DNA from 2 places in the Faecalibacterium faecis genome. Region 2 is predicted to be linked to the other one. Evidence: riboswitches for the same ligand, from Rfam matches in the RefSeq annotation. Region 2 holds a riboswitch; the other holds the start of a gene.
What was found. Region 2 has a riboswitch for FMN ahead of ribD (bifunctional diaminohydroxyphosphoribosylaminopyrimidine deaminase/5-amino-6-(5-phosphoribosylamino)uracil reductase RibD). Riboswitches for the same ligand answer to the same signal wherever they lie in the genome.
Positions count from the first base shown of each region.

Region 1 (3,408 bases), on a different contig from region 2:
TATAATAGTATATCAGTCTGTCGAAAAAGTTATTGTTTCTATAAAAGGAGAACTCATGTCCATCTCTCTTGAGCAGCTTTCGGCGCAGATGCGCCGGGGCGAACAGGTGCCGCTGCGGCACACCATGCAGGTGGTGCTCACACTGAGCATCCCATCCATCCTCCAGCAGATCGTGGTAACTGCGGTGGAGTACATCGACGCAGCCATGGTGGGGCATATCGGTGCATCTGCTACGGCATCCATTGGCATCGTCAGTTCCAGCACGTGGCTCATGCATGGAATGCTGGCCGGTCTATATATGTCCTTTGCCATTCAGGTGGCACAGTATCTGGGTGCAGACCGGCAGGACGATGCACGCGGTGTATTGCGCCAATCTATGATCTTCAACCTTGTGGTGGGCCTTGCAGCTGCGGCCTTCGGCATTGGCATCAGCCGCTTTCTGCCCGGATGGCTGGGTGCCGACCCTTCCCTGCAGGCGGATGCTTCGGCCTACTTTGCCATCTGGTCGGCTTCCCTGCCCTTTTTGATGATCATGGGAACCTACTCTTCCATGCTGCGTTCCTCCGGCGATGCCCTGACACCGGGCCTTATCAGCGTGCTGACCTGCGTGCTGGATGTGATCTTTAACTTCTGCCTTATCAATCCCACCCGTGAGATGGTGGTGTTTGGCCGCACAATGACCGTCTGGGGCCTTGGCTGGGGGGTACCGGGCGCAGCACTGGGCACCGCCCTTGCTACCGCTATCAGCGGTGTGCTGACCCTTGCCATCCTGCTGCTACGGGACGGCCCGCTGTGCATCCGCAAGCCCGGCTCCTGGCACATTACCAAAGCCTGCCTGCAGAACCTGTGGAAGGTAGGCGCACCGCTGGCCGCAGAGCGTGCAGTTCTTTCCTCGGCGCAGGTGCTGCTCATCCGCATCGTATCCGGCCTTGGCACCACCGCCATTGCTGCCAACAGTCTGGGTGTGAGCGCCGAAAGCCTGTGCTACATGGCAGGCTATGGCATTCAGGATGCATCCCTTGCACTGGTGGGGCAGGCCGTGGGCGCAAACCGTCGGGATATGGCAAAAAACTTTGCCTGGCTGTGCACCGGCATGGGCATAGGCATCATGGCGCTGACCGGTGTTGGCATGTACATTTTTGCGCCAAACCTGATGGGTATTTTCACCGCAGATGCGGCAGTTATTGCGCTGGGCGCACAGGTGCTGCGCATTGAAGCACTGGCCGAACCGATGTTCGGTGCCAGTATCGTTGCCAGCGGTGCCATGCAGGGTGCCGGAGACAGCACGGGATGCTTTGTGCTGAACCTTGTCAGCATGTGGGGCATCCGGCTCACGCTGGCTTCCCTGCTGGCTCCGCATTTTGGGCTGGTGGGCGTATGGATGGCCATGAGCTTTGAGCTGACCATGCGCGGTGTGCTGTTCCTTGTGCGGCTGGTACGCGGCAGATGGCTGGACAAAGGGGCATTAGCCTGATCGACCGCTGGCGGATATATTTTCCTCTAAATAACAGCTCCCCGGCCGGGAACCGCACTGCGGGACCTGACCGGGGAGTTTTGCTGTGGTTATATGATTTGAGAAGAAGAAAAGATGGAGAACAAGTTACTTTCTGCCGTGCAGGATGGGAGACAGCGGCTTGTAGATCAGCATGCACAGCACTGCATCCAGCAGGCCTTTGACCAGCGTGAAGGGCATATTGAAGATGACAAGGCACTTGATGAGGCTGTCTGCAGAAGGCAGGATAGCCTGATACATGCCGAGGATGGCTTCCAGCGGCATGTGGTAGAACTGCACATAGGCCGGATAGGTGATGAAGTAGTTGGACGGTACGCTGAACACAGCCATGGCTGCAGCGCCTGCAATAGCACCAATGATGGCGGTCTTGCGGCTCTTGTGGTGCTTATAGATAACGCCTGCCACAGCGGAGAAAACCGCACCCAGCATGAAGTTGCACAGCTCGCCCACGCATGCAGTGGAAGTGCCCTTGATAACGATGTGCAGCAGGTTCTTCATAAAGCTGATGACCACACCGTACACCGGGCCGAGAGCAAAGGCACCCAGCAGAGCCGGCAGGTCAGAAAAGTCCATCTTGACGAAGGACGGGATGAGCATCGGAATGGGAAACTCAATGAACATCAGGATAAAGGCCACCGCACTGAGCATGGCGGCAACAGTAAGATTGTGAGTCGTGCTTTTTTTCATGGTAATGATCCTTCCCGGGGTAAGATGCCCCTTACAAAAATTGTTCCGAAAGCTCTTTTCGTATCTTGTTTTTTGGAACGGGAAGGACAAATAGAAAAGCGCCCTGCTGCAACAAAAACACTGCAACAGGGCGCGTAGACAACGATTTGCCTGCCGTTTCTTGCATCCGGACTATACCGTTGGTCCCGGAGTTGCACCGGGTCAGCACCCTTGCGGGTGGTCGCGGACTTTACCGCCAGTGGGGAATCTCACCCCGCCCTGAAACGAACTTTCTGGCACAAAGTATAGCGTGGCAGGCCCAGCTTGTCAAGAGGGCATCTTAAAATTTGTGCAAAAAATGTCAAAGTAATTCTTTCAAGCTCCCTTCTCTGTAAGCTCTTGCCCGGGTGGGTGCGGTATGGTATCATAGATGGGTCGTATAAAATTCAGGAGGTTATCATGATCTTTTCTATTCGTGATCTTTCGTTTGAGTTTGGCTCTGTGCTGCTGGAGGGCTGGTTTGCACTGGCTGCGCGCGCAGGGTGCGCGCTGCTCATTCTGCTTGCCGCATGGCTGGTACGCCGCTGGCTGAGCAAAAAGGGCATTCCGGCACTGCTGGCCCGCAAGTGGCACTTTAACGGCACTCCCATCCTGCTGCGCAGCTTTGCGGTACCCATCCAGCGCATGTGCACTGCGGTTGGCGTATATCTGGCGGCAGCTTCCCTGCCCTGGGCCATTCCCGGCATTGCCAAGCTGCTGTTGGTCTGCTTCCGCCTTGTCATGACCCTGCTGGTCTGCGAGGGCCTGTATGCGGCATCGGATCTGGCCGACCTGCTGCTGGCTTCCTGCAGCCCGGAGATCCGCTCCAACAAAACACTCTGCTCTTTGCTGGACACCGCTTACAAGGTGCTGGTGATCGTGCTGTGCGTGGCAGCGTTGGCACAAGAAGTGGGCTTTCCCATCGGCAGCATTGTCGCCGGTGCCGGTCTGGTTGGTCTGACCATCTCGCTGGCCGCACAGGAAAGCGCCAGCAACCTGTTTTCCGGCATCGTGATTCTGCTGGACAAGCCCTTCTCGGTGGGCGACTGGATCACTGTGGGCGATGTGGAAGGCGAAGTGATCGACATCAACTTCCGTTCCACCCGCATCCGCTCGCTGGATAAAACCATCAATGTGGTGACGAACAGTAAGATCTGCTCTTCCACCGTGCAGAACGCCGCCCTGCGCAC
Region 1 is NZ_JBBMEP010000003.1:74,150-77,557, forward strand. It holds gene WMO17_RS02390 (MATE family efflux transporter) at 56-1,474, shown strand; gene WMO17_RS02395 (ECF transporter S component) at 1,601-2,200, opposite strand; FMN riboswitch at 2,351-2,470, opposite strand; gene WMO17_RS02400 (mechanosensitive ion channel family protein) at 2,639-3,408, shown strand, end outside.
Region 1: it holds a riboswitch for FMN, as region 2 does, so the genes downstream of both, WMO17_RS02395 (ECF transporter S component) here and ribD (bifunctional diaminohydroxyphosphoribosylaminopyrimidine deaminase/5-amino-6-(5-phosphoribosylamino)uracil reductase RibD) in region 2, are expected to answer to the same signal.

Region 2 (3,408 bases):
ACTCGCCGCCCAGTTCAATGAGCAAATTCTCATCATTGTGCGGGTTCTTGACCACAAAAGCCACATCCCCGTTTTCCATGTAGTCGAAGTCCGGCTCCTCATTCGTGTGCACGGTCACATGCTGGCTGCTCAGCGCCGCAAGCAGATCCTCCTGCACGGCACTGGTATCCGGGATCTCATCATAATTGATATTTGCGTTCATGGGATGCTCCTTTTCTCTGTACTATTTGTGTTGTTATTTTTCACCAGACCGCACAGGTCTTCTTATTTTCCTTCATATTGCTGGATCATTTTTATACGCTGTGTAACAGAATCCATAAAACGGTTCACCCTACTTCACATTAGATCAATGCTTTTTGAATCTAACCATCGAACACACGACCTCGACACGATCCTGATTGTCCAAACTCAATTCAAGGTCATGGTCGATGATGGGCAGCTTGAACCGGACGGACTTCAGCCACTGTCCATTAGGCTGGCGTTCCGGGTAGATCTGCACCTCGTCGATCAAAATCTCCACCAGTCTGCGGCGTTCCGCCTCGGTCATGGTGGCATAAAGCTTGTCAAAGCAAATCAGGATCTTATAGATGTTGTCGCCTGTGATTTTGTCGGCTTCAATGGCCTGCTTCTTTGCCCGGGCATCCATCAGTCCATTTTCCACCTCTTCGATTTTATCGTACATCTTATAAAGGCGGTCGTCAAGGTCGGATTTTCGGGCGATAAAGTGCCGGTCGTCCGGGTCAAGGCTGTCGATCTCCTCCATAAGCCGGGATTTTGTGGAGTAGTGCTGCCGTAGCTGCTTCTCATAGGCGGCGATCTCCTGCTCAATGGCAGTGGTATCTACCTTCATGTGTAGACCTTGGTCTTTTCTGCTGCCATTTCCAGCACCTCCCATTCGTACCGTCTTGTTCGGAATAGACTTTGCAGGCAAAGTCGTGTGCCAAAGGGCGCTGCTCTCGCCTGTCGGCTCGGTCAAGCGCTTCAAAATGCAACGCATTTTGAGGTTGCCACTGGCGACCCGCGCCCCTTTGGATTCTCCGTTCACATTGTCCTACGGACGATGTGATTTTATTGTTGTAGCGATTCGCTTCATCCCGGTTTCGTCCCGGTTTGCAGAATGCCCTTGCAATCCGAAAGGAGCCGTGCTATAATGCCGCTGTAATTGAATCAGAAATCTTCAGGGCAGGGTGCGATTCCCTACCGGTGGTACAGCCCACGAGCCGTAAGGCATGATTCGGTGAAACTCCGAAGCCGACAGTACAGTCTGGATGAAAGAAGATACCAAGCGCAGAGCCCGCACGGTTCGGCGCTTGTGGAGGCTGCTCTGGGATGCGTTTGCATTCTGGAGCTTTCTTTTTTGCATAAGGGTTCCTTGTGTCTTTTCGGCTTGCCCTGAACGTTTTTGTTCAGGGCTTTTTCTTTTGGAGGCGACACGATGAACGACAAAGAGTATATGCGTCTGGCTTTGCAGCTTGCAAAAAAGGGTTGCGGATGGACATCTCCCAACCCGATGGTGGGTGCCGTGGTCGTAAAAGAGGGCAGGACCATCGGACAGGGCTGGCACCAGAGATACGGTCAGGCTCATGCGGAGCGCAATGCGCTGGCATCCTGCACCGAAGATCCGCAGGGAGCGACCCTGTATGTGACATTGGAGCCGTGCTGCCATTACGGAAAGCAGCCGCCCTGCGTGGATGCGATTCTGGACGCGGGCATTCACCGGGTGGTCGTGGGTTCTGCTGACCCGAATCCGCTGGTGGCTGGAAAAGGAATTGCAATCCTGCGCGCACACGGCATAGATGTGACCGAAAATGTTCTGCAAGAGGAATGCGATGCGCTGAACAAGGTGTTCTTCCACTATATCACCACAAAACGCCCCTTCGTTTCCATGAAATACGCCATGACGATGGACGGAAAAATCGCCACATACACAGGCGCTTCCAAATGGATCACCGGGGAAATTGCCCGGAATCATGTTCAACGGCAGCGACACCGATTCCGCGGCATTATGGTGGGAGTCGGAACCATCCTAGCAGATGACCCGCTGCTGACCTGCCGGATAGAGGGTGGCCGTGATCCCGTCCGGATCATCTGTGATACACATTTGCGGACACCGCTGCAATCACAGGTGGTCATGACCGCCAAACAGGTTCCGACCATTCTTGCGACCTGCTGCGGCGACCCGGAGAAGCAGGCGGCATATCAACAGGCCGGGTGCCGGGTCCTTTGTCTGGAAGCGCATTGCGGTCATGTGAATCTTCTGCAACTGATGGAACAGCTGGGGCAGGAGCAGATCGACAGCATTCTGCTGGAAGGCGGCGGAACCTTGAACTGGTCTGCACTGGAAAGCGGTATCGTGCAGCAGGTACAGGCTTACATTGCCCCGAAGCTGTTCGGAGGAAGGGATGCCAAAGCACCCATTGAGGGTGCAGGTGTCCCGCTTCCGGATGCTGCATTCCGCCTGAAGAACAGCCGATTGGAACAGCTTGGCAAAGATTTCCTGATCGAAAGTGAGGTGGAGTACCCGTGTTTACCGGAATCGTGGAAGAAGTCGGAACAATAAAATCCATCAATCGGGGACAGCATTCTGCCGTACTGACTGTTCGTGCAAAAGCGGTTCTGGAAGGAACCAGGATCGGTGACAGCATCGCCGTCAACGGCATCTGTCTGACCGTCAGGCAGCTCTTCCCGGATAGCTTTGCTGCGGATGTCATGCACGAGACCTTGAACCGCTCTGCACTTGCACAGCTCACCGTTGGAAGTGCTGTCAATCTGGAACGTGCCATGCCGGCCAACGGACGTTTTGGCGGACACATCGTAGCAGGCCATGTGGATGGCGTCGGACGCATTGCTAATATCCGAAAAGACGATACGGCTATCTGGTACACCATTCATGCAGATTCTGCGATCCTTCGCTATGTCGTTGAAAAAGGCTCTATCGCAATAGACGGTATCAGCCTGACCGTGGCTGCGGTGGAACCTACGGGCTTTTCCGTGTCCACGATACCGCACACCGTCCGTCAGACGAACCTGAACCAACGGCACAAAGGGGATTTTGTCAATTTGGAAACCGATGTTGTTGGAAAATATATCGAGAGGCTGCTTCCATCAGAAACACCGAAGCAAAACACGCTCACAAAAGAAATGCTGCTGCGCTGCGGCTTTTAAGGAGAGTTTACGATGAACTTCAATACCATTCCCGAAGCTTTGCAAGACCTGAAGCAAGGAAAAATCATTCTGGTAACGGATGACCCCGACCGTGAAAACGAGGGGGACTTCATCTGTGCTGCCGAATTTGCCACCACCGAAAACGTCAACTTTATGGCGACCCACGGCAAAGGTCTGATCTGTATGCCGATGTCCGAGGCTTTCGTCCAGAAGCTGCAATTTCCGCAGATGGTGCAGCATAAC
Region 2 is NZ_JBBMEP010000005.1:110,065-113,472, reverse strand. It holds gene WMO17_RS03915 (hypothetical protein) at 1-202, opposite strand, end outside; gene WMO17_RS03910 (resolvase) at 347-850, opposite strand; FMN riboswitch at 1,170-1,284, shown strand; gene ribD (bifunctional diaminohydroxyphosphoribosylaminopyrimidine deaminase/5-amino-6-(5-phosphoribosylamino)uracil reductase RibD) at 1,436-2,560, shown strand; gene WMO17_RS03900 (riboflavin synthase) at 2,524-3,165, shown strand; gene WMO17_RS03895 (bifunctional 3,4-dihydroxy-2-butanone-4-phosphate synthase/GTP cyclohydrolase II) at 3,178-3,408, shown strand, end outside.